3 regions of the Sphingobium sp. VMM genome follow, and region 3 is predicted to be linked to each of the others. Evidence: predicted binding sites of a transcription regulator. Region 3 holds the regulator's gene; each other region holds the start of a gene.
What was found. Region 3 encodes LexA, which represses DNA repair genes until DNA is damaged. Its sites were predicted from a motif close to GTTCCNCNCTTGTTCT; they were not measured.
Positions count from the first base shown of each region.

Region 1: the regulator LexA is predicted to act here: its motif matches at 7,477-7,492, upstream of ACUCV3_RS01040 (DUF6771 family protein).
Region 2: the regulator LexA is predicted to act here: its motif matches at 8,296-8,311, upstream of ACUCV3_RS25295 (ATP-dependent helicase).

Region 1 is NZ_JBXGSI010000001.1:201,762-211,553, reverse strand. It holds gene ACUCV3_RS01075 (hypothetical protein) at 1-180, shown strand, start outside; gene ACUCV3_RS01070 (JAB domain-containing protein) at 213-749, shown strand; gene ACUCV3_RS01065 (helix-turn-helix domain-containing protein) at 814-1,236, shown strand; gene ACUCV3_RS01060 (error-prone DNA polymerase) at 1,350-4,562, opposite strand; gene ACUCV3_RS01055 (DUF6504 family protein) at 4,562-6,373, opposite strand; gene ACUCV3_RS01050 (ImuA family protein) at 6,288-7,049, opposite strand; gene ACUCV3_RS01045 (hypothetical protein) at 7,062-7,460, opposite strand; gene ACUCV3_RS01040 (DUF6771 family protein) at 7,592-7,765, shown strand; gene ACUCV3_RS01035 (hypothetical protein) at 9,119-9,496, opposite strand; one part of gene ACUCV3_RS01030 (IS5 family transposase) at 9,574-9,792, shown strand, end outside.
Region 2 is NZ_JBXGSI010000030.1:3,392-13,183, forward strand. It holds gene ACUCV3_RS25245 (hypothetical protein) at 1-135, shown strand, start outside; tRNA gene ACUCV3_RS25250 (tRNA-Leu) at 154-239, opposite strand; gene ACUCV3_RS25255 (integration host factor subunit beta) at 287-577, opposite strand; gene rpsA (30S ribosomal protein S1) at 759-2,471, opposite strand; gene cmk ((d)CMP kinase) at 2,647-3,276, opposite strand; gene aroA (3-phosphoshikimate 1-carboxyvinyltransferase) at 3,273-4,583, opposite strand; gene ACUCV3_RS25275 (TIGR02300 family protein) at 4,760-5,098, shown strand; tRNA gene ACUCV3_RS25280 (tRNA-Ala) at 5,187-5,262, shown strand; tRNA gene ACUCV3_RS25285 (tRNA-Ala) at 5,335-5,410, shown strand; tRNA gene ACUCV3_RS25290 (tRNA-Ala) at 5,482-5,557, shown strand; gene ACUCV3_RS25295 (ATP-dependent helicase) at 5,949-8,225, opposite strand; gene ACUCV3_RS25300 (GFA family protein) at 8,339-8,734, shown strand; gene ACUCV3_RS25305 (hypothetical protein) at 8,843-9,184, shown strand; gene ACUCV3_RS25310 (Rrf2 family transcriptional regulator) at 9,141-9,635, opposite strand; gene ACUCV3_RS25315 (globin domain-containing protein) at 9,743-9,792, shown strand, end outside.
Region 3 is NZ_JBXGSI010000007.1:21,645-31,436, reverse strand. It holds gene ACUCV3_RS10515 (ComEC/Rec2 family competence protein) at 1-2,047, shown strand, start outside; gene lexA (transcriptional repressor LexA) at 2,038-2,715, opposite strand; gene ACUCV3_RS10505 (molybdopterin molybdotransferase MoeA) at 2,820-4,004, opposite strand; gene moaC (cyclic pyranopterin monophosphate synthase MoaC) at 4,001-4,486, opposite strand; gene trpC (indole-3-glycerol phosphate synthase TrpC) at 4,483-5,274, opposite strand; gene trpD (anthranilate phosphoribosyltransferase) at 5,271-6,263, opposite strand; gene ACUCV3_RS10485 (chloride channel protein) at 6,396-8,150, shown strand; sul1 at 8,307-8,362, shown strand; gene ACUCV3_RS10480 (SulP family inorganic anion transporter) at 8,426-9,792, shown strand, end outside.

The DNA of each region.
Region 1 (9,792 bases), on a different contig from region 3:
CTGGTAGCCGAACTTTCGATCCACATCATGCGCGTGGCTGTGCCGGCTGTGGTGCCAAAAGCCTATATGGATGCCGTGGCGCTCTGGAGCTGGATTGCCCAGATCATTCTGATTGCCGCGACCTGGCGACACCAGCAACGGCTGGCCCGGCTGGGTGTCGACAAATCCTGGAAGACCTGATCGGTCTGGGAGCGCCCGATCGCGCGAGAGAATTGTCTGACCGGCTTCTCGAACGATTTGGGTCCTTTCCCGAGGCCCTCAACGCTACGGAGGGGGAGCGCGTCAAAGCTGTTGGTGGCGATGATCTGGAGGGGCTGTTTTCATCGGTTCGAACGGCTATCCACCACGTCCTGCGAGATCGCCTTCCACGTGGAGCCGTGCTGGCCGATGAGCCCGCCGTCCTTGATTATCTGAGAGGCGCGATGGCGTTTGCCCCGCAAGAGCAGCTTCGGGTACTCTATCTCAACGCAGGCAATGAGCTTCTATGCGACGAGGTAGCCAGCATCGGCTCCGTTTCCGCTGTCCATATTTACCCGCGCGAAGTGCTCAAGCGCTGTCTTGAGCTCGGCGCGACCGCCATCATCGTTGCGCATAATCATCCATCTGGTCGTCTTGTAGCCTCCCGGAGTGACAGGATCATGACCCGCAAGCTCGTCGAGGCCGCCACAGCGCTGGGTGTCGCGGTGCACGATCATATTCTTATCGCCCGGGAGGGCAGCCTGAGCTTTCGTAGAAAAGGATTTTTGTAGGCAGGCGCCGCAGCGATCGGCCCGGCCGAGCACGCGCAGCGCCCTTAGCAAAGGGAGAAAGACAATGCCGTATCAAGTCGTTGCTCGCATGGATGCCTGTCGCAAGCTGGTGACGATGCGTAAAGCTCTTGGTGACACGCTGGGCTATCGCTATTGCGCCAGTCCCGTCTGGGACATGCTTCTGGAACTCTATATTGCCGAGAGGGAGGAGAGGGTCGTCTATCTCTGGTCGCTCTGCAGTTTCGCAAATGTCCCGTTCCCCACAGCATGTCGCAAGGTGTACGAAATGGAGAAGATCGGTCTGGTCCTTTGCAACGCGACCGATCGGGACCGACGCGGAATTAAGGTTAGCCTGACCGAGAAGGGGCAAGGGGTCGTCGAGTCGCTTCTGGACCGGCTCGCCGAGATTTACCAAACCAACACGGGAATGCGCGCCGACATTCCCGCGCTTGTCAGCGCGGACAAGCGCACCAGAAACGCCAACTGATTATGTGCAGGTGACGGTCGCGCCCGCCCGTTGGCATCTGGCTTGAGAGTCCACTTCGGCCAGATCCACCGAATTCCAAGAGGCAGCCGCAAGCCCTCCACGCAATGATCTGTTCAGTGAAAATTGCGCGATTGAAGCCGCAAACAAGGTGCATCATCTCTCGCTGCCCGCTTCGACAAGTCTGCTTCACCATCGCTGGCGGCGCAAGTGGCGGCAGACAGCTTGGCTTCACCGATCGATCTGAGAAGAGGGGTATAGTCGATCACGCGATCTATGATGATGTGCGTGACAATCCCCTCGCGCTGCAACCGCCCACGCAACCCGACCATTGCTGATGCCAAGACCGTCCGCCGCTGCGCCTCAAACCGGTCCGGCCACAATATGCCATTCGCGATCCCGGTTTCATCTTCGATCGTGATGAACAGAACACCTTTAGCCGACCCCGGCTTCTGCCGCACAAGGATGACCCCCGCCACCTCGACATGCTGCCCGTCCTTCACCTGATCGAGTTCGGCTGCAGACTTGACCCCGCGCCGTCGCAAATCCTCGCGCAGAAACGCAAGCGGATGCGCCCGAAGCGAAAGCTGAATGGTCCGATAATCTTCGACCACCTCCCTTCCCTCGCTGAGCGGCTCCAGCGTCACCATGGGCTCGTCCCCTTCCGGACCGAACCGCCCTTCCCGCGCGTCGGCAGCCGCAAAGAGTGGCAGGGGTTTGTCGCCCAGCCCCTTCACGCGCCAAAGCGCCTGCCTTCGATCATGGGCAAGGGCGTGGAATGCATCCGCATCCGCCAGCCGCTCGATGGCGGCCGGCGGCACCCCTGCCCGTCGCCAAACGCCTTCGACGCTATCGAAGGGCGCGTCCCCTCGCGCCGACACGATCATGGCGCCGTGCAGGTTGGAAAGCCCACGTGCCATACGCAGCCCCAGCCGGACGGCGAGGTATCGCCCGCGTGTTGGCTCCAGCGTGCAATCCCAACGGCTGCGGTTGATGCAGGGCGGCCGCACCTCCACGCCATGGGCACGGGCGTCCCGCACGATCTGCGCAGGCGCGTAAAAGCCCATGGGCTGCGCGTTCAACAGAGCCGCGCAGAAGATATCGGGATGGTGGCACTTCATCCAGCTCGACGCATAGGCGATCTTGGCAAAGCTCGCCGCATGGCTTTCGGGAAAGCCATAGGACCCGAAGCCCTCAATCTGCTTGAAGGTGCGCTCGGCAAAGTCGCGCGGATAGCCGCGCCCCACCATGCCCTCGACCAGCTTGTCGTAAAAATGGCTGACGCCGCCGGTAAACTTGAACGTCGCCATAGCGCGGCGCAGCTGGTCGGCCTCAGCGGCCGTGAACCCGGCACCGACAATGGCCACCTTCATCGCCTGCTCCTGGAACAGCGGCACACCCAGCGTCTTCTGCAGCACGGCGCGCAACTCCTCGCGCGGATATTCCGGCTTCACCTTGCCCTCGCGCCGCCGCAGATAGGGGTGCACCATGTCGCCCTGGATCGGCCCGGGCCGAACGATCGCCACCTCGATCACAAGATCGTAGAATTTCTCCGGCTTGATCCGCGGCAGCATTGACATCTGCGCACGGCTCTCGATCTGGAAGACTCCGAGCGTGTCCGCGCGCTGGATCATGGCATAAACGGCCGGATCATCTCGCTGGAGTGTTGGCGACGCCATGGTCATGGCGACGCCGCGATGCTCCGCCAGCAGCGCAAAGGCCCGGCGCATACAGCCCAGCATGCCCAGACCCAAAATATCGACCTTCATGAACTTCAGCGCATCGATGTCATCTTTATCCCACTCGATGACCTGCCGGTCCTCCATGGCTGCAGGTTCGATCGGCACTAGCTCATCCAGCCGGTCCGAGGTCAGGACAAAGCCGCCAGGATGCTGCGAGAGGTGGCGCGGTGTGCCGATCAGTTCACGCGACAGCTCCAGCGTCAGGGCAAGACGCGGATCGCTGGTGTCGAGATTGAGTTCGCTTGCCTGATCGTCGCGCACGCCTTCGAGCGACCATCCCCACACGAGCCCCGCGAGCGCCCCGGTCATGTCCTCGGGCAAACCCAGCGCCTTGCCGACCTCGCGCACCGCGCCGCGGGCGCGATAGCGCGTTACCACCGCCGTCAGAGCGGCGCGGGTGCGGCCATAGGTCTCATAGATCCACTGGATGATCTCCTCCCGCCGCTCATGTTCGAAATCGACGTCGATGTCGGGCGGTTCCTTGCGCTCGCCCGACACGAACCGTTCGAAAAGCAATTCATGCTTGATGGGATCGATCGAGGTGATGCCCAGCACGAAGCAGACGCAGCTGTTCGCCGCCGATCCCCGCCCCTGGCAGAGAATGCCCCGCCTTCGCGCTTCAGCGACGATGCTGTTCACGGTCAGAAAATAGGGGGCATAGCTCAACTTTTCGATCAGCCCGAGCTCATGGGCAAGCTGATCGGCATAGGCTTTGGGCACGCCATCGGGAAACATGCGGGCCGATGCCGCCCCCGTCAGCCGCTCCAGCAATTGCTGCGGCGTTTCGCCCGGACTTGCTTCCTGCGGATATTGATAGCGAAGCTGATCGAGGTCGAAGGTGCAGGCATGCGCGATGTCGGCCGTTGCTGCCAGCGCATCGGGATAGGCGGCAAAGCGCCGGGCCATTTCCGCGCCGGACTTGAGCTGCCGATCGGCATAGCGCTCGCGCTTGAACCCCAGCGCATCGACGGTGCAATGGTGACGGATCGCGGTCACAACATCCTGCAACAGCTCGCGATCATTGCTGTGATAGAGGATGTCACCCAGCACCACCGATCGCACATGATGCGATCGCGCCTGCGCATTGAGACCATGAATCCGGATCGCATCGTCCGGCCTTCGGCGCAGCGACAGCCCAAGATAGGCGCGATCGCCAAATGTAAGGTTTAAACGGCAGAGCGCTCGTGCATTGGCGTCGTCGGGCAGATCGGGAACAAGGATGGCGATCAACCCCTCGTGCCATTGTTCGACATCCTCCCAATGCAGCTCGCAGGCCCCCTTCCCTGCTCGCGCCTTGCCAACGGACAGCAGGCGGGTCAGCCGCGACCAGGCGGCCTTGTCGGTTGGATAGACCAGCAGGCTGGTGCCACAGGCAAGATCCAGCCGACAGCCGGGGATCAGACGGACGCCGGTTTCCTTGGCCGCTTGCCAGGCGCGCACGATCCCGGCTACCGAATTGCGATCGACGACGCCCAGTGCCGGTATCTTGAGCCAGGCGGCCTGAGCGAACAGTTCGTCAGGGGAGGACACGCCACGCAGGAAGGAGAAATGCGTGGTGACCTGAAGTTCGACATAATCCTCGCTCATCATCCGAACACACCATGGATGTGCCAGGAGAGATCGCCCGACCGCAGATTTTCGCCATCGCCGCGCCGGAACACCCAGAAACGCTCGCCCCGCTCATTCTCCACCCGGAAATAATCGCGCACGGCATAGCTCTCGCCGCGCCGACGCCACCATTCTCCACGAATACGCTCCGGTCCATCTGCCCGCACCACGACATGGGCGACCCCGCGCCAGACGAAGCGGCGTGGCGGCTGGTCGGGAAGCTCGGCCATGACATGGTCGATCCGCTCTGGCCGCCGCAGAATGCGGGCGGGCCGTGGCCATAAGGTCGGCCAGGGCATAGCGTCAGCCAGTGGCGCGATGCGCCCAACGCCGCGCTCGGGTACATCACTCTCGCGCATGGTCGGACGGTAAATGGCCCCCTGCCCCAGCCGAGCAACGATCTGATCGACGAGGAGTGCGATATCCGCCGCTTCGCCCGTCCCCAGATCGGCGTCGATCGCCGTGGGCGCCAGGGATTCGCTGCGCAACGCGAGCAGCCGCATGCGTTCGATGCCGAAGCCTGGATCGATGGTCTCGATCTTCATCGCGAGCAGCCGCAGCATATGGCCGATGTCGCGCGTGCCGCGCGCGGTCCCGACCGTGACGATCTGTTCTTCCTTGTCCACCCGCTCGCAAACAAGACGCAGAAGCCGCACGCCAAGCCCCAGTTCGCGCAATGTCCGCGCCAGATCATCGGCAAGGTCGGCCATGACCCGCGCGATCGTCTCAGCCGAGCCAATGGGTTCGGCAAAGATCCGCAGCACCTGCGGCAGTTCGAATGGGACAATGCCGACGAGCGGCTCGCCAACCCGCCCGATTGCCTGGTCGAGCCGGTGAAGCAGACTGGCCCCAAAACGGCGGCCGAGCGGCGCGCGCGGCATGGCGATGAGATCGGCGATGCGCTCGATCCCGAGGCGCTGGGCGGCGCTGCGCTGGCGGTCATCGAGCCGCAGTGCCGCTACCGGCAAGCTGCTGATCGCTTCCAGTTCCCCATGCACGTCGCAGATCGCAATGCGCTCTTTGCCATAGCGGGCGAGCGCATGGGCAGCGCCCGCCGTGCCCGCTATAGCGATGCGCGCGTCCAACCCGATCCGACGGCAAAAGCCGATGATCCGCCGCGCCATCGCCTGCTCGCCTCCGAAGAGATGGGCAACGCCGGTCAGGTCCATGAGCAGCCCGTCAGGCGCGTTGACCTGTGCGGTCGGCGTCCAGCGCCGCACGGCGAACAGCGCGAGCCGTTCCAGCTCCCGCACATCTCCCACCGGGTCAGCGTCGCGCGTATCGAGGCCGGGCACCATGGCTTTAGCCTGGGTGAGCGGCATGCCGGAAAAGAGACCAAGGCTTGCAGCTTGCGCGTCGAGTGCGGCGATCACCATGCGCTGCTTGTGAAGGATGCTGGTGACCAGCGGCGATGCGTCTGGCTGCGCATGTCCAAGGGGCTTCAGATTTGGCGCTGCCGCTTGCTTGCCCGATTTGAACGGATTGTCGGCCGCCTCCGAGCGGCGACCGAGTTCACGCGGCGAGGGACGTTGATGCGCAGGCAGGCTATCGATTTGTTCCTCGCGCGTGCCCATCGCGGCGCCCGCCCCGGCAGTCTGCGCCCAGCGCGCGCCAGGACGCCACCCGCCGCCACGTGGGCAGGAGCAGGACGAGCCGTCTTCCTCTTCGAGCGGAAGGACGGGCAGTTGGAGCGCAGATATCCGTTCAGGCGGCCTGCCGGTCCTCGCCTCGTTTCGGCGCAGCCGATCGACGGCGAGGCTCGGCAGGAACAGCGAGGCGACCCGTCGCATCGCAGCCCTCCAGTAGCCAGTTATCAGGATCCCCGCCGCGCTGGCGCACCAGTGACACCTGCCAGCGCGAGCGACCGACGCCAGATACCGGCAAGGGATCGGACGGCGCACAGCCGATGCGCCAGCGCGTCAGCGCAGAGGAAGGTTGGCCCAGCGGATCTTGCGCGGACCGTCGCCAGCGCCGCAGCAGCAGGGCCGTGGTGTTTCCCTCCTCAGCCGCCAGTTGCAGGCGACGCGTGGCGGTCATGCCGATGCGGGTAACCTCGCATACCACGGCTGCCAGTGCGCCATGGCGCAGCGCCTCTTCCATTACGGCAAGAGCGTGGTCGTCCTTGCCGGCTTCGACCTGGATCAGCCGGGTCGCCGGTACACCGGCGCAGGCAAGGCCGGGCGCGAACAGGTCGGGCTGGGACATGATCCAGAGAATATCGCCTTCCGACGCTCTGGCCGCGATGCCCGCAGTGAAGAGGGTGGCGGCGGCGTCATCGCCCAGCGCGCCGGTGTCGCCGGCAATCTCGTGCAGCGCGGCGCGCACCAGCCCGCCTGCTGCCAGGCGGTCATCGACGGCGGCAATACCGAAGGGCAGGCACGGCACATCGGCCCGCGAAACCGGCGCTATAGCCTGGATTTCGGCAATAAGGGCTTGCAGCCTTTCCGGGCGCGGGACAGTCGGCATGATGGATGAGACTCACGTGTTCTCTATATGTTCCTCTGATACTGTCACGGAGTCAATTGATCGAGATTTCAGTGGCGCATGTGCCTGATGCGCGTCACAAAAATCTGGTCCGCCAAAAAGCGGCCCGCCGTCCTCAACTGGACGGGCATTTTGGCCTTCATCATCTGAGCCGCGCCACTGAACGGTAAATCTCCGCTCGATGGCTGCGGCAATTCGCTCGACGATATCGAGGCGCGCGCCGCGGGAACGGGCAAAATTGCGATCGGACAGAGCCCGGCGCAGCCAAAGTGGTGCCATCGAAAGTGCGATGGAAATATCGACGCGAAGCTGATGCGCGCGCCCCAGCCGCTCACGGCCCTCGGGCACGTGAAGGTCATCGGCTAAAGGGCGATCTGGCTCATCTGATTCCATGATCGACGCCTAGAACATATCAAGAACGCAACGTGCAAGAGGCGCTGCGAGTTATCCACAGATAATTGGAGAGATGCCGTGTGACCGCCCGCTATTGCGCCAATACGCATTGACGCTCATAGGCGATGACCATGGACGACCATATGAAAGCGATCATCGAACGGACGGTCGAGCGCGCGCCCCAATGGCTGCGCAATGATCTTGGCGGCAAGGATGCGAATGCCCGCCGCAGCGCTGAAGAGACGCTTGCGGCTATGATCGCCAACGCACTGAACGAAGGGGCCGGCGAAAAACCGACGACCTGATTTCTGAGAGGAACCTGATCAGTCACCACCGTCAGCTTGAATATCCACGCTCGGCCTCTCGGTTGAGTGTGCCACCCTTCCCCCCTTTGGCTGGCAACTCCCTGAACCTTGGCCCCGTGTTTTAGTTTGCTCCGGCGGCGTTTTATTTCGCCTGCGAGACAGAACAGAGCTTCGGATGTAGCACGCCGACGACCAGTATCTACCAATCCGTGGTGCTGACATGGGAAGATCGGCTGACCCGTGCAGGGCGCGTTCGAGCGACACGTGCCGAGTGCCGGTTGGGATGGTTGGCGGCTAGACGGATTTTATCATGAACTTCAATACGGGACTTTCCTCAACATAGCCTGGCGCAAGCCATCCAATCGGGTTCAAAAGCCGAGGATGGACCTCCAATTTCCGCACAGAACTTCTCCTGAAGCATCGAATTGGCGCGGTCCTGACGGACACGGCTCCATCTCCACTACGCTTCGACCAAGCCACCTTCAGTGTCCTGTCCCATTCGGGCAACGATCCCCGCGCGAGGTGCGCCAGGTGGCGCGGCCCTTCCCACATCCTCGATGCTGACGAAATCCGCAGCTGTGTTCGTTTCCACTGAGAATTGACCCGGGTAGGGCGTAAATTTCCATTGAGAATTGACCCATGCTCAACTCGTCCCTGGCTTTGACAAGCGAAGATATATGGAGTGATGGACATGGCTAGTGAGCGTTATCCGGCGCCGACATTTTGGCGATCATGTGCCGATCCGGGAGATAGCGCGCCGCACCCCACTATTACCAAGCGCGTCCCGTGCGCGGTCAAAATCAGCGGGCGTATTTGGGGTCAAGTCGTCCGCGAAATACCTCATATGCGATAACGACGAACCACCTTCGCCTGCCCTCCGACATGAAATCATGGACCGCTTCGACAGTCCGCCCGAACCGTTGGATCATTTGTCCTATGTCGTCGATTACGTTGGCATCCCGCTGCTAATCGCCCCCCCCAGCAGACGATAGCGCTGACATTGGCGTGGAGCGTCCCCTCCCCCTCTATCCCAACATGATCCTTCGCCTTGTGCGGTCCTTCACCATGTCGCTAGACGCATGTTGAAGAGCATGTACCTGCGCCGTCGAGCAGACGATCAGTTGGGAAGATGGCGCGCGCTTCTTCCCCGATTTCCATCGTCCAGAAATACTCCGGAACGCGAACGATTTTCCGCATGGGGATGGAAGCGATCAGCGACACAATCCTGATCTGAGACATACCCCGTTGGGGTTATTCGCTGCGCTGCAAAATGTGCTATCCGATTCGCGCGACCCGACGGTTTGTCTTCACGATCGATCGTTCACTGGCCCCGTCCGAAATGGCGGGGCCATTTTAGTTGATCGTTGGTCGCGTGAGACTGAAGTCTTCAGCGGCGATCAGCATCAGAAAACTTCCATCGACTTGGACCAGGGCGCCCCGCGCGAAGGCCTTCTGGGCCGCATCGGCGATCCATCCGATCATCCCGCCGAAAGCTATCAGCACTTCATCATCCGCAGCTTTGGTTGCCGCTAGCATTTCGCCTTCAGACAAAATGAGCATCCCTGAGAGGCCCTCGAACGTCGCCGGGATCCGCATCTCGCCATCGGCCACTTCACCGGCAGCCCAATCGACCTGGAGTGTATCGCTGTCCATCCGTGGAGAATGACGCGCGCGTAGGGCGCCATCAAGATATATATAGAGAGAAGCTTTTGCGGCGCGAAGCTTCACCAATCTAGGCTCAGGACCTATTAAATCGCTTGCGGTGATAGCGAAGGGTTGATTCAATGACGGCGTGAGGAGACGTCGTGATGAGTGACCTGCTCTGGTTGTCGGAAGCGCAGATGCGCCGGATCGAGCCATATTTTCCGCTATCGCACGGGGTGCCACGGGTGGACGACCGTCGGATCATCAGCGGGATCATCTTCGTGATCAGGAACGGCCTGCGGTGGCGCGATGCGCCTGCCGATTATGGCCCGCCGAAGACGATCTACAACCGCTTCATCCGGTGGAGCCGGCTCGGCGTGTTC
Region 2 (9,792 bases), on a different contig from region 3:
ATTGCTTCCGAACTGGCACGGATGGAAGAGGGGCAACTGGTCAGGCTGTGGCTGGGCGCCGACGATCCCGAACATCCGACCCGCCGGGAAATGCTGGCGCTCGATCGCCTGGCGCTGATCAGCGCCGATTTCTGAGCGGCGAGAAAAGCCGCCTGGTGCGGACGATGGGACTTGAACCCATATTCCCAGGGGGAGGCGGATTTTAAGTCCGCTGCGTCTACCGATTTCGCCACGTCCGCGCTGCGCCTTCCCCTGAAGGCTCAGGCGCGGCAGGTCAAGGGGCTGATCAGTCGGCGGCCTTGCCGTTCAGCCGTTCGCGCATTTCCTTGCCCGGCTTGAAATAGGGCACGCGCTTGGCCGAGACCGGCACCTGTTCGCCAGTGCGGGGGTTGCGGCCGGTGCGGGCATCGCGGGCTCGGGTGGTGAAGGCGCCGAAGCCGCGCAGTTCGACCCGGCCGCCACTCGACAGGCGATCGACAATCTCGCGGAAGAAAAGATCGACGATCCTTTCCACTTCCTGCAGGCTGAGGCCCGGATTTTCTTCGCCGAGTTTCTGGATCAGTTCAGAACGGATCATAGTTCCTCCAGCACCCCTAATTTCCCCTGCCGACATTTATAAACAATTGGAAAGCTGTTGACAATCGGGGAGCAACGAAATCGTTTCGATAGGGCAAGGAAGTAGCGGGCGGGCATGAAAAAGCCCGCCGGAACATGGGTTCCGGCGGGCTTTTCTTTGCCTGTTGGCAGGAAGGAAGGGATTAGCCTTCGTTCTTGGCCTTGAGCGCTTCGCCCAGGATGTCGCCCAGCGACGCGCCGCTGTCCGACGAGCCATACTGTGCAACAGCCTGCTTTTCTTCGGCAATCTGCATCGCCTTGACCGAGAAGGTCGGCTTCTTGGCGCGGTCGAAACCGGTCACCATGGCGTCGAACTTCTGACCGATCTGGAAGCGTTCCGAACGCTGTTCGTCGCGGTCGCGGCCCAGGTCGCTGCGCTTGATGAAGCCGGTGGCGCCATCTTCGCCAGCCTGGACTTCCAGGCCGCCGTCGCGAACTTCCAGAACGGTCACGGTGACGATCGCGTTCTTGTTCAGGCCAGCAGCAGCGGCGGTGGTGCCGCCGGCGGCCGGACCGCCACGCTCAAGCTGCTTCATGCCGAGGCTGATGCGCTCCTTCTCGACGTCGATGTCGAGAACGACGGCCTGAACCGTCTCGCCCTTGCGGTGCAGCGCCAGCGCGTCTTCGCCCGAAATGCCCCAGGCGATGTCCGACATGTGGACCATGCCGTCGACGTCGCCGTCCAGGCCGATGAACAGGCCGAATTCGGTCGCGTTCTTGACTTCGCCTTCGACGGTCGAGCCGATCGGGTGACGTTCTGCGAACGAATCCCACGGGTTCGACTGGGCCTGCTTGAGGCCGAGCGAGATGCGGCGCTTCTCGGGATCGACTTCGAGAACGATGACTTCCACTTCCTGGCTCGTCGAAACGATCTTGCCGGGGTGGACGTTCTTCTTGGTCCAGGACATTTCCGAAACATGGACCAGGCCTTCGATGCCCGGCTCCAGTTCGACGAACGCACCATATTCGGTGATGTTCGTGACGCGGCCCGACAGCTTCGCACCGACCGGGTACTTGGCGGCGGCGCCTTCCCACGGATCATTTTCCAGCTGCTTCATGCCGAGGCTGATGCGCTGGGTTTCGCGGTTGATGCGGATGATCTGGACACGGACGGTGTCGCCGATGTTGATCATCTCGTTCGGGTGGTTGATGCGCTTGTACGACAGGTCGGTGACGTGCAGCAGGCCATCGATGCCGCCCAGGTCAACGAACGCACCATAGTCGGTGATGTTCTTGACGACGCCTTCGATGATCTGGCCTTCGGCCAGGGTCTGGATCAGGCCCGAGCGCTGTTCGGCGCGGGTTTCTTCCAGGATGGCGCGACGCGACACGACGATGTTGCCACGACGGCGATCCATCTTGAGGATCTGGAAGGGCTGCGGGATGTCCATGAGCGGGGTGACGTCGCGAACCGGGCGGATGTCGACCTGCGAGCCGGGCAGGAAGGCGACGGCGCCGTCGAGGTCGACGGTGAAGCCACCCTTGACGCGGCCGAAGATGACGCCTTCGACGCGGGCGCTTTCGGTGAACTCGGCTTCGAGCTTGTCCCAGGCGGCTTCGCGGCGAGCGCGGTCGCGCGACAGCATGGCTTCGCCATGGGCGTTTTCGACGCGGTCGACATAGACTTCGACTTCGTCGCCGACCTTGAGGTCAGCCTTCTGGCCGGGAGCGGCGAACTCGCGCAGCGGTACGCGGCCTTCCGACTTCAGGCCGACGTCGATCAGCGCCATGTCGTTTTCGATGCCGGTGACGGTGCCCTTTACGACGCGGCCTTCAAAGCCGCCGTCTTCGCCACCGAGAGAATCATTGAGAAGCGCGGCGAAATCGTCGCGCGAGGGGAATGCCGTAGAGGCCATGGTTGGTCCTTCACTCATCATTGCTGGCCAATCGGTTGTGTCCGATGGTCTTTGGCCAAACCACGCATGCGGCCGAATACCGCCTGCGTATCCAAGGGGTTGGGCGTTGGAACGCCAAGCCTGGAAAAGCGAAAAGGGCGCCCGGAATTTCCGCGCGCCTTATCGGGTCACACGCTTACGGGCGACCTTCAAGCTGGGCGTCCACAAGCGCGATGGCCCGCTGGACGGCGGCGTCTATAGTCAAATTGCTGGTATCTAGCAAGTCGGCGCCGTCGGCCACCTTGAGCGGGGCATGGTCGCGGCTCATGTCGCGGGTGTCGCGGGCCTGGATGTCGGCGATCAGGCTGTCCATGTCGGGCTCGCCGCCATGGGCCTCAGCATCCTTGAAGCGGCGTTCGGCGCGGACATGGACGCTGGCGGTGACGAAGATCTTGGCATCGGCGTCCGGCGCGATGACGGTGCCGATGTCGCGCCCGTCGAGGATGGCGCCGCCCGGCTGGGTGGCGAAGTCGCGCTGGCGCTGGACCAGTGCGTCGCGCACGCTCTGATGCACCGACACACGCGAGGCGAGGCTGCCAACTGCTTCGCTGCGCAGCGCCGGATCGGCCAGGATGGCGTCGTCGAAGGCGCAGGCGGCCAGCGCGTCGGCCTGATGATCCGGGTCGCCGCCCTTTTTCAGCACGGACAAGCCGACCGCGCGGTAGAGCAGGCCGGTGTCGAGCACCGGCAGGTTGTAGTGGCGGCCCAGCGCCTTGGCGATCGTGCCCTTGCCCGATGCGGCGGGGCCATCGACGGCGATGATCATGCGATGGCTCCCAGCGTCTGGAGCAGGGTGGTGAAGGTCGGGAAGCTGGTCGCGACCGGGCGCATGTCGTCGATGGTGACGCCATCGCGAGAGGCCAGGCCGGCGACCGCGAAGCTCATGGCGATGCGGTGATCGAGCCTGGTGGCGATCGGGCCGCCGCCGGGCAAAGGCTGGCCGCCGCTGCCCTCGATGATGATGCCGTCCTCCAGTTCCTCGACCGTGACGCCGATCGCACGCAGGCCGGTGGCCATGGTGGCGATGCGGTCCGATTCCTTGACGCGCAGTTCGTCGAGGCCGCGGAAGATGCTGCGGCCATGCGCAAAGGCTGCCGCGACGAAGGCGACGGGATATTCGTCGATCATGCTGGGCGCGCGGGCGGGGTCGGGCTCGACGCCGTTCAGGGCAGAGGCGGTGACGACCAGGTCGCCGACCGGCTCGCCGCCGACTTCGCGGGCGTTGATGATCTCGATCGATCCGCCCATTTCGCGCAGCAGGTCGATCAGGCCGGCGCGGGTGGCGTTGAGGCCGACATTGGCGATCGTCACCTGCGATCCCGGCACCAGCAGCGCCGCGACCATCGGGAAGGCGGCCGACGAGGGGTCGCCGGGCACGACGATATTCTGCGGCTTGAGTTCGGCCTCGCCCTTGAGCGTGATGATGCGGGTGCCGTCGGCCTGGACCTCGACCTCAAGGTCGGCGCCGAAGCCCTTGAGCATGCGTTCGCTATGGTCGCGGGTCGGGATCGGCTCGACCACGCGGGTAATGCCGGGCGTGTTGAGGCCGGCGAGCAGGATCGCCGACTTCACCTGGGCCGAGGCGACCGGCAGGGTGTAGTCGAGCGGCACGGCCGGGCAGGCGCCGGTCATGGTCAGCGGCAAGCGATCGCCGGGACTGGTGGTGAAGCTGGCGCCGACGCGGGAGAGCGGCTCGGTGACGCGCGCCATCGGGCGCTTGCTGAGGGACGCGTCGCCCACGAAGGTGGCGGTGATGCCATGGCTGGCGACCAGGCCCATCAGCAGGCGGGTCGAGGTGCCGCTATTGCCCATGTCGAGCGCTTCCTGCGGCTGGAGCAGGCCGCCGACGCCGACGCCATGAATATGCCAGATGCCGTCATCGTCGCGCTGGATGTCGGCGCCCATCGCGCGCATCGCGGCCGCGGTGGCCAGCACATCCTCGCCCTCCAGCAGGCCTTCGACCCGGCTTTCGCCCACGGCCAGGGCGGACAGCATCAGCGAACGGTGGGAAATGCTCTTGTCGCCCGGAACCGCGACGCTGCCGGACAGGGCAGGGGCGGCGGTGAAGGTCATCGGGCTGGGTTGGTCATTATGGCTGGTCACGGGGTATCCATCATCTTGGAACCGAAAAAATGCGCCCGGCTTTTGACAGCGCGGTTTCGCTATGGCAAGGCGCCCGACGTTTCGTGGCCGACTTCCGTCGCGCCGCGTGATTTCTGTTTGAGCATCGAAGAAGGAACAGGCCGGACATGGTGAAGGCTGAATGGGGCACGAAGCGGACCTGCCCGAAATGCGCGACTCGCTTCTATGACCTGGGCAAGGACGACCCGGTGACCTGCATCAACTGCGGCGCCGCCTGGGAGCCCGAACCGGTGCTGAAGTCGAAGCAGCCGCTGCCCTATGAAGAGGCCGCGCCCAAGAAGGTCGTGGAAACGGCCGATGGCGAGCTGGAGACGGCGGACGATGATCTGGACATCGATCTGGACGTCGATGATGACGGCGATTCGCCGGATAATGACGTCGATCTGGGCGGTGATGACGACCTGGGCGTCGATGCCGGCAACGATGACGACGACGACAACAATTAAGTGAAAATTCTGCTTGCCAACGGGATCGCCTGATCCTAGAGGCAGCGACCTCCGAGGCGCCGGACCCAACGGCGCCTCAAGATGGTACGGGGCCTTAGCTCAGCTGGGAGAGCGCCTGCATGGCATGCAGGAGGTCAGCGGTTCGATCCCGCTAGGCTCCACCAATTTTTTCGGCCGACGGCTTGTGCCGGACATGGTTTGATCCATTCGGGACGCGGTTCGCGCCGTATCAGGATGGGGCCTTAGCTCAGCTGGGAGAGCGCCTGCATGGCATGCAGGAGGTCAGCGGTTCGATCCCGCTAGGCTCCACCAATTTTTTCGGCCGACGGCTTGTGCCGGACATGGTCTGATCCATCGGGACGCGGCTTGCGCCGTATCAGGATGGGGCCTTAGCTCAGCTGGGAGAGCGCCTGCATGGCATGCAGGAGGTCAGCGGTTCGATCCCGCTAGGCTCCACCATTTTTCTTCACATAGCATCATGCACACGCGCCCCATGGGATTGCGTTGATGGCCTTCGGATTCGGTCGGGCTGGCTGCGGTGTCGTATCGAGAGGGGGCCCCCCTCCGTCTGGCCTACGGCCAGTTCAAGGGAGACACGGGTCTCCCTTGAACTCCCCTTGCAGGGGAGGATGGTCTGGAAGCGACCAGAAGCAGACGTTTCCTACTCCCCTCCCTTCCAGGGAGGGGCCGGGGGTGGGTGCGCCGCGTAGCGGCGGTCTACGGTCGATAGGGCAGAAGCTCGCTACGCTCGCAACCCACCCCAACCCCTCCCTGGAAGGGAGGGGCTATGTCTTGTTTCCACCCTTTTGGGCCATTCCCGCCTTTGCGAATGAGGACAGGGCAACGCCGTTCAGGCCAGCGTGACGAAGCTGTCCATCACCCGCTTGCGGCCGGCGGTTTCGAAGTCGATTTCCAGCTTGTTGCCCTCGATCGCGGCAATCGTGCCATAGCCGAATTTCTGGTGGAAGACACGCTGGCCGACGGACACATCGTCGCGGCCCTTGTTGCCGAGCGATACGGCGGAGGTGCGGGCTTCGACGATTCGCACGGGCTCGCGGCTGAACTGGCCGCTGCTCTGGGCGCGCTGCCAGCCGGGGCCGCGCGATGAACCGCGCGCGACATTGGCGAAGGGATCGTCCCGTTCCGACCAGTTGGCGCGCCAGAGCGAGGCGCCGCCGGACATGCTGCTTTCCTCATCCACATGTTCGGGCGGCAATTCGCCGACGAAGCGGGAAGGGATGGAGCTGGTCCACTGGCCATAGATGCGGCGGTTGGCGGCGTGGAGGATGGTGCAGCGCTTGCGCGCGCGGGTGATCGCCACATAGGCGAGGCGCCGTTCCTCCTCCAGGCTGTTGAGCCCGCCTTCGTCGAGCGCGCGCTGCGAAGGGAAGATGCCTTCTTCCCAGCCGGCAAGGAAGACATTGTCGAATTCCAGACCCTTGGCGGCGTGGATGGTCATGATGGTGAGCTTCTGCTCATCCTGTTGCGCCTCATTGTCCATGACCAGGCTGACATGTTCGAGGAAGGCGCCCAGCGTCTCATATTCCTCCATCGCGCGGGTAAGTTCGCTCAGATTTTCGAGGCGCCCGGCGCTCTCGGTCGAGCGTTCGGCCTGGAGCGTGGCGGTATAGCCGCTTTCGTCCAGGATCTGGCGCGCCAGTTCGGCATGGGGCAGTTGTGCGGCGCGATCGCGCCAGCGGGCGAGATCGCCGATGAAGGCGCCGAGCGAACGGCGCGCCTGGGGTGTCAGTTCGTCGGTGTCGAGGATGCGCGCGGCGGCGAGGGCGAGCGGAATGCCCTCCGCGCGCGCCAGCCGGTGCAGCTTCTCGACCGCCTTGTCGCCCAGGCCGCGCTTCGGCACGTTGACGATGCGTTCGAAGGCCAGGTCGTCTGCCGGCTGGTTGACGAGGCGCAGATAGGCGAGCGCGTCGCGGATTTCGGCGCGCTCATAGAAGCGGAAGCCGCCGACGATGCGATAGGGCAGGCCGATCTGGATGAAACGGTCTTCGAATTCGCGGGTCTGGTGCTGGGCGCGGACGAGGATCGCGACCTCATCCAGCGAGCCGCCGGCGCGAGCGATCGCCTCGATCTCGTCGCCGACGCGGCGGGCTTCCTCCGGCCCATCCCACACGCCGAGCACGCGCACCTTTTCGCCGACGTCGATGTCGGTCCACAATGTCTTGCCGAGGCGATTGCCATTTTCCGCGATTACCCCGGATGCGGCGCCCAGGATATGCGGGGTGGAGCGGTAATTCTGTTCCAGACGGACGATCGCGGCGCCCGGAAAATCCTTTTCGAACCGTAGGATATTGGCGACTTCTGCGCCACGCCATGAATAGATGGACTGGTCATCGTCGCCGACGCAGCAGATATTCTTGCGAGTCTGGGCGAGCAGTCGCAGCCAGAGATATTGGCTGGAGTTGGTGTCCTGATATTCGTCCACCATGATATATTTGAAGCGCTGCTGATATTGTTCCAGCACGTCGCGGTGGCGCTTCAAGATGGTGAGAGAGTGGAGCAGCAAGTCACCGAAATCGCAGGCATTCACCTCGCGCAAACGAGCCTGGTAGGCGGCATAGAGTTTCTGCCCCTTGCCATGGGCATAGCCCTCCGCCTCACCGGCACCGACTTCCTCCGGCGTGAGGCCCTTGTTCTTCCACTGGTCGATGAGGCCGGCGAGCTGGCGGGCGGGCCAGCGCTTCTCGTCAATCCCCTCGGCCTGGATCAGCTGCTTCATCAGGCGCAACTGGTCGTCGGTGTCGAGGATGGTGAAATTGGACTGAAGGCCCACCAGTTCGGCATGGCGGCGCAGCATCTTGGCGGCGATCGCGTGGAAGGTGCCAAGCCAGGGCATGCCCTCGACCGCCGGGCCGATCATCCGGCCGACGCGCTCGCGCATTTCCCGTGCCGCCTTGTTGGTGAAGGTCACGGCCAGGATTTCCGAGGGCCAGGCGCGCTGGGTCGCGACCAGATGGGCGAGGCGGGCGGTGAGCGCTGCGGTCTTGCCCGTGCCCGCGCCGGCCAGCACCAGCACCGGCCCCTCCGTAGTCAGCACAGCTTCGCGCTGCGGTTCGTTGAGGCCCTTCAGATAGGGCGGGTCATTGGGAGAGGGGGCAGGCACGGTCATGGGCGATCAACTAGGGATGGGCGGTTGCGGGGGCAAGGGCGGATGGCCTTGCAGCGGGACGCAATCTATGAGAACAAAAAGGGAATCACGCAAGATGCGAATGGAGCAAGATGATGGTGACGGGGCGGTGCCAGTGCGGGGCGATCCATTATGCGGCGGAGGGCGAGCCGGTTTACAGCGCGCTGTGCCATTGCAGCGATTGCCGGATGAGCGCGGGTGCGCCGATGGTCGGCTGGGCGCTGTTCCCGCATGACAAGGTGACGATAGAGGGTGATCCGGTCACCTACCAATCGTCGGATAATGCGACCCGCCATTTCTGCGGCACCTGCGGCACCGGGCTGTTCTACACCAACCCGACGGTGTTTCCCGGCATGATCGACATTCAGAGCGCGACGCTGGACGACCAGAGCGCCTTTCCGCCGGCGGTGCATGTCCAATATGCCGAGGCGGCGCCGTGGATGGCGGCGGCGCATGATCTGCCCCGGTTCGATCGATACCCGTCGGACTGAGCGTGCGGCCGGCGTCAGCGGCGACACGGTTCGTCGCTGACGCGGAACAGGGAGGTGGGGCGGCCGGTTTCTCCCTTGCTCGGGGCAAGGAGTAGAAGGACCAACCCGATGAAGATCATCATGATCGCCGGCTTTGCCGCTTTGTCGATGGCAGCGCTGCCCGGTCAGGCCGGGGCGCAGGCGATGTCGCCGCCGGCCCAGAACCAGGATCCCAATGCGGCGCAGCCGACCGGCGCGGTGCCGGCCGAGACGGGCATGGTGCCGGCGCCTGCGGACGTGCCGCGCGATCCCGCCGCGCCGGTGGGCACGGCGGCCAACCCGGTGACGGTAGGCGGCAACATGACGCCGCCGCCGACCGAGGCGAAGGCCTATCCGGTCTGCGGCAAGGGCGTGCAGGACGGTTGCGTCAATCCGGGCGAGGCGAAGAAGAGGATGCGCAGGCCGGGCTGAGATCCGGTTTGGGGTCGGTCGATGCCGGGCCGGGCAGGGCGGCGATGAGCGCTGCGAGGCCGGTCCGGTCGCGCGCCGCGTCGGCCAGGCTATAGCCGTCCAGCACCGTCAGGAAAGCACCGACCGCTTGGGCCAATATGCCTGAAAGGCCGCAGGCCGGGCGGATCGCGCAGGACGCGCAATCGGCCATCGCCATGTCCGGCTCGCTATGGCGTACGACCGCGCCGATGCGGATATCGGCAGGATCGGCTGCAAGGGTAAAGCCGCCGCCGCGGCCGCGCTGGGTGCGGATGAAGCCACCCTGGCCCAGGCCATGCACCACCTTCATCAGATGATTGCGCGACAGGCCATAGGCATCGGCAATTTCCGGGATCGTCGCCCGTCCACCCGGCACGGCGGCGAGATGGATCAGCACGCGCAGCGCATAATCGGTGTGGCGGGTCAATTGCATCGCGCCCTCCTATCCTGCGGGCAGAGTGTCATAAACATATATTCAATTTACATCTTAAAAGATGCATATTAAATGAACCTTATCGAATCCCCGATAAGGAGCCTGTCATGCGCGAAACCCTGTCCCCCGAAACCATCGCCATCGTGAAGGCGACCGG
Region 3 (9,792 bases):
GGAGGTGGAGCGCGAACAGCTCGCCTTGTGGGTGCCGGTGGCGCTGGGCGCGGGCATTGCCGGCTGGTTCGTACTGCCGGGACCGGCACACTGGCTGGCCAGTTGCTGCGCGGCGCTGGGGCTGGCCTGTCTGGCGCTGTTGCTGCCGGTGGGCGCGCGATTGCGGCATATGCTGGTGGCGGGCGGCTTGCTGGCTTGTGTTGGTTGCCTGCTGGTCTGGGGCAAGGCGACATGGCTGGGTCAGCCGCCGCTGGCCCGTCCCATATTCGTACAGGTGACGGGGACGGTGACGGCGGTGGCCAAGCTGCCGGCGCAACAGATGGTGCGCGTGGGGCTGCGGCCGATCGAGGCGCCAGCGCTGCCCGCGGCGATCCGAGTGAATATCGCGGAGGCGGATGTGCCCGAAGGACTGGGTAAGGGGGCGGTGCTGCGCTTTCGCGTGCGCCTGATGCCGCCCGCGCCGCCGAGCGTGCCGGGGGCGTTCGATTTCGCGCGGCGTGCTTATTTCCAGGGGATCGGGGCGACCGGGCGGGCGCTGACGCCGGTCGAAATGGTGGAGCAGGCGCGCGAGGGGCCGACGCTGCGGGCGCGACTGTTCGATCATATCGGCGGGCAGGTGGCGGGCGCACCGGCGGGGATTGCGGTGGCGCTGGCGACCGGCGATCAGGGCGCGATTGCCGAAGCGGATGCCGAGGCGATGCGGCGCAGTGGCCTTGCCCATCTTCTGTCGATCAGCGGGCTGCATGTGACGGCGCTGATTGGGGCGGTGATATTCCTGCTGTTGCGCCTGCTGGCGCTGATCCCGCGCGCGGCGCTGGACTGGCCGCTGATGCTGATCGCGGCGGCCGGGGGCGCGCTGGCGGGGATCGGCTATACGCTGCTGACGGGCGCGGAGGTGCCGACGGTGCGATCCTGCATCGCGGCGCTGCTGGTGCTGGGCGGGCTGGCGCTGGGGCGCGAGGCGATCACCTTGCGGCTGGTGGCGACCGGGGCGCTGGTGGTGCTGGTCTTCTGGCCGGAGGCGCTGATCGGGCCGAGCTTCCAGATGAGCTTTGCTGCCGTGGTCGCGCTGGTGGCGCTGGGCGAGCATCGGCGGTTCAAGATGTTCGCGATGGCGCGGGACGAGCCTTGGCTGCGCAAGGCCGGACGGACGGTGGCGGCGATGCTGTTGACGGGGCTTGGCATCGAACTGGTGCTGGCACCGATCGCCCTTTTCCATTTTCACAAGGCAGGTTTGCTGGGCGCGGTGGCCAATCTGGTCGCGATCCCGCTCACCACCTTCGTCATCATGCCGCTGGAGGCGCTGGCGCTGCTCTTCGACCTCGTCGGGCTGGGCGCGCCCTTCTGGTGGCTCACGGCCAAGGCGATCGCGCTGTTGCTGGCGGTGGCGCATGGCGTGGCGGCGAGCCCGATGGCGGTGATGCTGGCACCGGCGGTGCCGGGCTGGATTTTCGGGATCATTGTCGTCGGTGGTCTGTGGTGTCTGCTCTGGCGCAGTCGCTGGCGCTGGCTGGGGGTGGGGCCGGTGGCGGTTGGCCTGATCGGCATCGCGCTGCTGGCGCCGCCCGATATCGTGGTAACCGGCGACGGGCGGCATGTCGCGGTGCGGACGCAGGCAGGAACGATGGCGCTGCTGCGCGAGGGGGCGGGCGATTATGTCCGCGACGTGCTGAGCGAGAGCGCGGGCTATGACGGGACGCTGGAGGCGATCGCGACGATGAAGCAGGCGCGCTGTTCGACTGATCTGTGTGCCGTGACGTTGCCGCGGGGCGGGCGCAACTGGCGCTTGCTGGTGACGCGCAATGCGATGCTGGTCGATCGGCCGACATTGGAGCGGGATTGCGCGGCGGCCGATATCGTCATCAGCGATCGGGGGCTGCCCTGGTGGTGCCGGCCGCGCTGGATGAAGATCGACCGCTGGCTGCTGTCCCGCACCGGCGGCCTGTCGATTGGCCTTGAAAGCGGCAAAGTTCACACCGTCCATCGGCCCGGCGACGCGCATCCCTGGATCGTGCGCCGCCGGCCCCGAACGGCCGGTCAGTTGTAGCGGCGCAGCAGGCCGGCGAGCTTGCCCTGGATGCGGACCTGGCGCGGATCGTAGATCTGCGGCTCATAGGCGGCATTGGCGGGATCGAGCCGGACGCGCGCGCCTTCGCGGCGGAAATATTTGAGCGTGGCTTCGGCATCGTCGATCAGGGCGACGACGATCTGGCCTTCGCGCGCGACATCGGTGCGCTGGATCAGCGCGAAGTCGCCGTCGAGAATGCCGGCCTCCATCATCGAGTCCCCCGACACTTCGAGCGCATAATGATCGCCCGAGCCGAGCAAGGCGGCGGGGACGGAGAGCATGGTGTGGCTTTCCATCGCCTCGATCGGCACGCCGGCGGCAATGCGGCCGTGCAGCGGGATTTCGATCACGTCATTGGCGGCGGTCGGTAGCAGCACAGCGGGCGCCGACACCTTGGGCGTCGGAATGGCCGGCGCGGGCGCGCGGTGCATCGCATCGGGCAGCTTCAACACTTCGAGCGCGCGGGCGCGGTTGGGCAGGCGACGGATGAAGCCGCGTTCTTCCAGCGCGTTGATCAACCGGTGGATGCCGGACTTGGAGCGCAGATCGAGCGCGTCCTTCATCTCCTCGAACGAAGGGGACACGCCGCCTTCTTCCAGCCGGGTCTGAATGAAGCTCAGCAATTCCTGCTGCTTGGGCGTCAACATCGGCGGTCCTCCATGGAACGAATGAAGAACGCATAGGAAACGGAAAGGGGCAAGTCAAGCGCGTTAAGCCATGCGCCGCTTTTGCCGGTCAGGCGGTCAGATAGTCAGGCGGTCAGGGGGATGATGTCGACCATGTCGCCGGCAATGGCGGGGGCTGAACCGGCCGGGCGGCGGATCAGACAGTCGGCCAGCGCCATGGCGGCGGTGGCGGCGCTGTCCTGCGACGTGACCGAGACGATGCCGTCGGCGCCGCGATAGGCGCGCAGATAATCGTCGCGTTCCGCCGTCGCGCCGAGTGGGGCGGCAAGGCGGGCCTGCACGACCGGCGGCAGCGGCGCGCGCGATCCGGCGAGATGGCGGACCAGCGGGCAGAGGAAGAGGGTGCCGGTGACGAAAGCGGAGACCGGATTGCCCGGCAGGCCGAGAAAGATTGCGTTGCTGAGGCGTCCGGCCATCAGCGGTTTGCCCGGCCGCATCGCGATCTTGTAGAAATCGAGCGTGCCGCCGGCCGCCGCAAAGGCGGGGCGGACATAGTCATGGTCGCCGACCGAGGCGCCGCCGGTCGAGACGATGATGTCGGCCTGGGCCGCCTGTTCCAGCGCCTGCGTCATGGCGGAGAGATCGTCGGGCACGATGCCAAGGTCGATCACCTCGCAGGGCAGGGCGGCGAGCAGGGCGGCGAGCATCGGCGCGTTGGACGAGGGGAGATACCCAGGCGGCGTCGGCGCGCCGGGGGCAACAAGTTCATTGCCGGTCGAGAGCAGGGCGACACGCGGGCGGGTGCCGACGGGCAGGCTGCCATGGCCGCCCAGCACGGCGAGCGCGATCTGGCCCGGCGTGAGGCGGCTGCCGGCGCGGACCAGCAGCGTGTCGGCGTGGAAATCCGAGCCGAGCGGGCGGACATGCCTGCCGGGCATCAATATGCCGTCATGCGCGGTCAGTTTGTCGCCATCGCGCGTGGCATTTTCCTGGATCAGGATCGCGTCGGCGCCGGCCGGCAAGGGTGCGCCGGTGAAGATGCGGCAGGCCTGGCCCGGTTGCAGGGCCGGGATATCGGCGTCGCCCGCGCTGCTGGTGGCGACCAGCTGCCACGGCCCGGCGCCTTCGGATGCGCGCACGGCATAGCCGTCCATCGCGGAAAGATCGGCCCAGGGCTGGTCGCGGAGTGCGCTGATGTCGGTGGCGAGCCAGCGGCCGGCACAAGCGGCGACGGACACAAGTTCGGCCGGCAACGGATCGGCGAGGGCAAGTAGCCGCGCCTGCGCGTCCGCGACCGGCATCAGGTTCATCGGTCGCTGCTCTCCGGCGCGGTCCAGTCGCCCGACTTGCCGCCGCGCTTCGCGAGCAGGCGAACATCGCCGATTATCATGCCCTTATCGAGCGCCTTGGCCATGTCGTAAACGGTGAGCAAGGCGGCCGTGGCGGCGGTCAGCGCCTCCATCTCTACCCCGGTCTGGCCGGCGGTGCGCGCGGTCGCGGTGACGGTGACGCCGTCATCGTGGAGGGCAAAGTCGATGGTGACGGCGCTCAGCGGGATCGGATGGCAGAGCGGGATCAGTTCGGCGGTGCGCTTGGCCGCCATGATACCGGCGACACGGGCGACGGCGAGCACATCCCCCTTCTTGACGAGGCCGGCGGCGATCGCCTGCGCGGCGTCGGCCGCCATGGTGATGCGCCCGGTGGCCACCGCCTCGCGTGCGGTCACGGCCTTGGCCGAGACATCGACCATGCGGGCGGCGCCGTCTTCATCAAGATGGGTGAGGCCGGTCATGCGCCGGTCAGCAGGTTGCGGGTCGCGGCCTCGACATCGGCCTGGCGCATCAGGGTTTCGCCGACCAGGAAGCAGCGCACGCCATGATCGGCCATGGCGGTGAGGTCGGCATGGGAGCCAAGGCCGCTTTCGGCGACGAAGGTGCAGCCGTCGGGCGCCTTGCCTACCAGTTCATAGGTGCGGGCGAAATCGACGCTGAAATCGCGCAGGTCGCGGTTGTTGACGCCGATCAGGCGCGAGCGGAGCTTGAGCGCGCGCTCCAGTTCGGCCTCGTCATGCACCTCGATCAGGGCATCCATGCCCAGGCCGAGCGCCGCATCCTCTATCTCCTGCATCTGGCTATCTTCCAGCGCGGCGACGATGATCAGGATCGCGTCGGCGCCGAGCGCGCGGCTTTCCAGGATCTGCCAGGGATCGACGATGAAATCCTTGCGCAGCACCGGCAGCGCGCAGGCCGATCGGGCGGCCATCAGATAATCGTCATGGCCCTGGAAATAGGGCTCGTCGGTCAGCACCGAGAGGCAGGCCGCGCCACCGGCGGCATAGGCCACCGCATGGGCCGGCGGATCGAAATCGGCGCGGATCAGCCCCTTGGACGGGCTGGCCTTCTTCACCTCGGCAATCAGGCCGAAGCCCGAGCGGGCGGCATCGTCCAGCGCCCTGCGGAAGCCGCGCGGCGGGGTCTGCTCGCTGGCGCGGGCGTGGAGCGACGCGATCGTCGTCGCGGCCTTGCGGCGGGCGACATCCTCGCGCTTGAAATCGCAGATTTCGATGAGCTTGTTGGTCATTGATAGGCAATCCAGCAATTGAGGAGCGCGTTGGCAAGGCCGTTGTCGATCGCCTCGGCGGCCTGTTCGACGCCTTCCTGGAAATCATGGGCGGCGTCAGCCACCACCAGAGCGGCGGCGGCATTGAGCAGCACGGCGTCGCGATAGGCGCCGGCCTCGCCCTGGAGCAGGGCGCGGAGCGCCGCAGCATTATGGGCCGGGTCGCCGCCGCGAATGGCGGTGACGGGATGGGTCGAGAGGCCGAGTTCTGCGGCGGTCAGGCGGCGCATCGCGACCACGCCGTCGGCCGTCACCTCGGCAATGTCGTTGCCGCCGGCGAGCGAGAGTTCGTCAAGCCCCTCGTCGCCCGACACGATCATCGCATGGGTGGCGCCCAGCTGGCCGAGCGCATCGGCATAGATGGGGACATAGGCGGGGCGGGCGATGCCAACGAGCTGGCGGCGGACATTGGCGGGATTGGCGAGCGGCCCCATCAGGTTGAAGATGGTGCGTTCGCCGATCGACCGGCGGATCGGGCCGAGGCGCTTGAGCGCAGGATGGTAATTTTGCGCGAACAGGAAGCAGATGCCTAGATCCTTGAGCGTGGCTTCCGCCGTGGCGGCGGCGCGATCGAGATCAAGGCCGAGCGCTTCGAGCGTATCGGCGGCCCCCGCCTTCGACGAGGCGGCGCGATTGCCATGCTTGGCGACCGGTACGCCGGCAGCCGCCACCACCAGGCTGACGGCGGTGGAGACGTTGAGCGTATGATGCCCGTCGCCGCCGGTGCCGCAGACGTCGATGGTGCCGTCGGGCGCGTCGACCGGGATCATCCGGGCGCGCATCGCACGGGCGGCGGCGGCGATTTCCGTCGCACTCTCGCCGCGCCGCGCCATGGTGACGAGGAAGCCGGCGATCGCCTCGTCCGACAGGTCGGCGTCGAACAGCAGGTCGAAGGCGCGGGCGGCTTCGTCGGCGGCCAGGGGGGCGCTGGGATCGGGCAACAGGGTCATGGGCCAAGCCTTTAGTCCCGGCCGCGCGCGAAAGTCGAGGGCGACATGCTATTTGCCCGCCAATTGGAATTTTGTTGCGTGGTCCGGCAATTGGCTTGACGCGGGCACCAAAGGGGCGTTGTCGGGGAAACCATGCGCCGTTCCTGGTCGACCCTGTTCTGGAGCCTTGCCATCCGCCAGCGCCGCCGGCTGCGCGAGAGCGAGGCGGCCTTCATCCTGCTCGCCATACTGGCGGGCGTGGCGGCGGGGCTGATCACCAACCTGTTGCAGCTGATGGCGCACGGCATTCAGGAACTTCTCTATGGCGTCAGCATCAACCGGCTGAGCGCGTTGGGCGAGATCCGCCATCCCTGGCGGCTGCTGGGCCTGCCGCTGGGTGGGCTGGCGCTGGTACTGCTGGCACGGCTGCTGCGCCGGCGGCAACGGCCGCTGATCGACGTGGTGGAGGCCAATGCGCTGCATGGCGGGCGCATCCCGATGGCCGACAATCTGGTCATTGCCGGGCAGACGGTCTTGTCGAACGGGGCGGGGGCCTCGGTCGGGCTGGAGGCGGCCTATGCGCAGATGGGCGGCGGCGTCGCGTCGCTGCTGGGCCAATGGCTGAAGCTGCGGCGCAATGATCTGCGCACCCTGGTCGGTGCCGGGGCGGGGGCAGGCGTGGGCGCGGCCTTCGGCGCGCCGCTGGCCGGCGCCTTCTATGCGTTCGAGATCGTGATCGGCCATTATACGCCGGCCGCGATCGCGCCGGTGGTGGCTGCGGCTTTGAGTGCCGCCTTCGTGACGCGCGCGCTGGGCGTCGAGCCCTGGCTGATCGCGACCACGGCGGACCGGATATTGGGGACGGCGGACTATCTTCTCTATGCGCTGCTGGGGCTGCTGTGCGCGGGGCTGGGCATCCTCATCATGCGGATGGTGACCTTTGCCGAGCTGCGGGTGCAGGGCTGGACCTGGCCGGGGCGATGGCGGCCGGTGATCGGCGGCCTGCTGCTGATGCCGCTCGCTTGGGCAACGCCGCAGACCTTGTCGGCCGGGCATGGCGCGCTGCACCTCAACCTCATCCTGCTGCCCGACTGGACCGTGCTACTGATGATCCTGTGCCTCAAGATCGCGGCGTCGGTGATCTCGCTGAGCTTCGGCTTTCGCGGCGGGCTGTTCTTTGCGTCTTTGTTCCTGGGATCGCTGGCGGGGCAGATTTTCGCGCAGCTGGTCGACCTCATCGGGATCGGCTGGTCGCTCGACCCCAATGATGCGGCGCTGGTGGGGATGGCGGCGCTGAGCGTCGCGATCGTCGGCGGGCCGATGACGCTGGGGCTGCTGATGCTGGAGACGACCCATGATTTCCAGCTGATGGGCGTGGTGCTGACCGCGTCGCTGCTGTCGAGCGCGGTGACGCGGGAAATGTTCGGCTATTCCTTCTCCACCTGGCGGCTGCATCTGCGCGGATCGACCATCCGCAGCCCGCGCGACATTGGCTGGGTGATGAACCTGACCGCCGGGCGGATGATGCGGCGCGACTGGGTGTCGGTGCCCGACACGATGAGCGTCGGCCAGTTTCGTGCGCTGGTGCCGCTGGGGTCGGCGAGCAAGGCGATCATGATCGACGGTGCGGGCGGCTATCGCGGCATCGTGCCGACGGCGGCGGTGTATCGCCCCGAACTGGCGGAGGATGCGCCGATCGCGCCGCTGGCAAGCCTGGCCGATATCGCGTTGCGGGCCGACGCGGATATCCGCGCGATCCTGCCCCTTTTCGACAAGGCGGCGGCGGACGAGCTGGCGGTGGTGGACGAAAGCGGGCTGGTGCTGGGCGTGCTCACCGAGAAACATGCGCGGCGGCGCTATTTCGAGGAGATTGAAAGCTCGCAGCGGGCGTTGTTCGGGGAAGGGTAGAGGCATTTTGGAAAATGCGCGGAAGAGCGCATTTTCGGTGCCGCACCGGCCCGCACCCCCACCCGGCCTCCCACAGTATATCGCCGCGGGGCGTCCGGGCGGGCGCGCGGGCCGGGCTTGCATTGGCGGGGCCGGGCTGTAGAAGGCCGGCATTCGCATGGACCCGGTGAAATTCCGGGTGGCTATTCCGGCCGCCGATCCGCCGGACAACATCACACATGTTTATCGAGACTGCGCCCCGGATGGCGCCATGTGCATTGATGTGGATTTTCGACATGACCCAATTTTTCAGCCGCTATCGCCGCCAATGGTTCAGCGACGCCCGGACGGCGCGCCATGACATCATGGCCGGCATCGTCGTCGCGCTCGCCCTGATCCCTGAAGCGATCGGCTTTTCCATCATCGCCGGGGTCGATCCGCGCGTTGGCCTCTATGCCTCGGTGGCGATCGCCATCACCATCGCCCTGATCGGCGGGCGGCCGGGGATGATCTCCGCCGCGACCGCCGCCGTCGCGGTGCTGGTCGGGCCGCTGGTGCGCGAGCATGGCCTGGAATATCTTTTTGCCGCGACGATCCTGATGGGCGTGGTGCAGATCATCGCCGGGCTGCTGCGGCTGGACCTGCTGATGCAGTTCGTGTCGCGATCGGTCATCACCGGCTTCGTCAATGCGCTGGCGATCCTGATCTTCATGGCGCAACTGCCGCAGCTGACGAATGTCGGCTGGCAGACCTATGCGATGGTGCTGGGCGGCCTCGCCATCATCTATCTCTTTCCCCGAATCACCAAGGCGGTGCCGGCGCCGCTGGTGGCGATCGCGTTGCTGAGCGCGCTGTCGATCGGCCTGGGCTTGCCGGTCCATACCGTCGGCGACATGGGGCGGCTACCTGAGGGGCTGCCGAGCCTTGCCCTGCCGCAGTTGCCGCTGACCTGGGAGATGCTGCGCATCATCCTGCCCTATTCGGTGACGATGGCGGCGGTCGGCCTGCTCGAATCGCTGCTGACCGCGCAGATCGTCGACGACATGACCGATAGCGACAGCGATAAGCAGCGCGAATGCATGGGGCAGGGCGGGGCGAATATCGTCGCGTCCCTGTTTGGCGGCATGGGCGGCTGCGCGATGATCGGCCAGTCGGTGATCAACGTCACATCCGGCGGGCGCGGGCGGCTGTCGACCTTCGTCGCCGGCGCCTTCCTGCTGTTCCTGCTGGCGGTGCTGGGGCCGTGGGTCGGGCGCATCCCGATGCCGGCGCTGGTCGCGGTGATGGTGATGGTGTCGATCGGCACGTTCAGTTGGGCCTCGATCTCCAATCTGCGGCGGCATCCGCCGACCTCCTCGGCGGTGATGCTGGCAACGGTGGTGGTCGTGGTGGCGACCCGCGACCTGTCGCTGGGCGTGCTGACCGGCGTTCTGCTGTCGGGCATCTTCTTCGCGGCGAAGGTGCAGCGCATGTTCGCGGTGGAGCGCAGCGAGGTCGATGGTCGGGCGACCTATCGCGTCACTGGCCAGTTCTTCTTCGCCTCGGTCGATCGCTTCACCCGCGCCTTCACCGGCGAGGAAAGCGCGACCCATGTGCTGATCGACGTGTCGGGCGCGCATTTCTGGGATATTTCGGGTGTCGGCGCGCTCGACAAGATCATCGC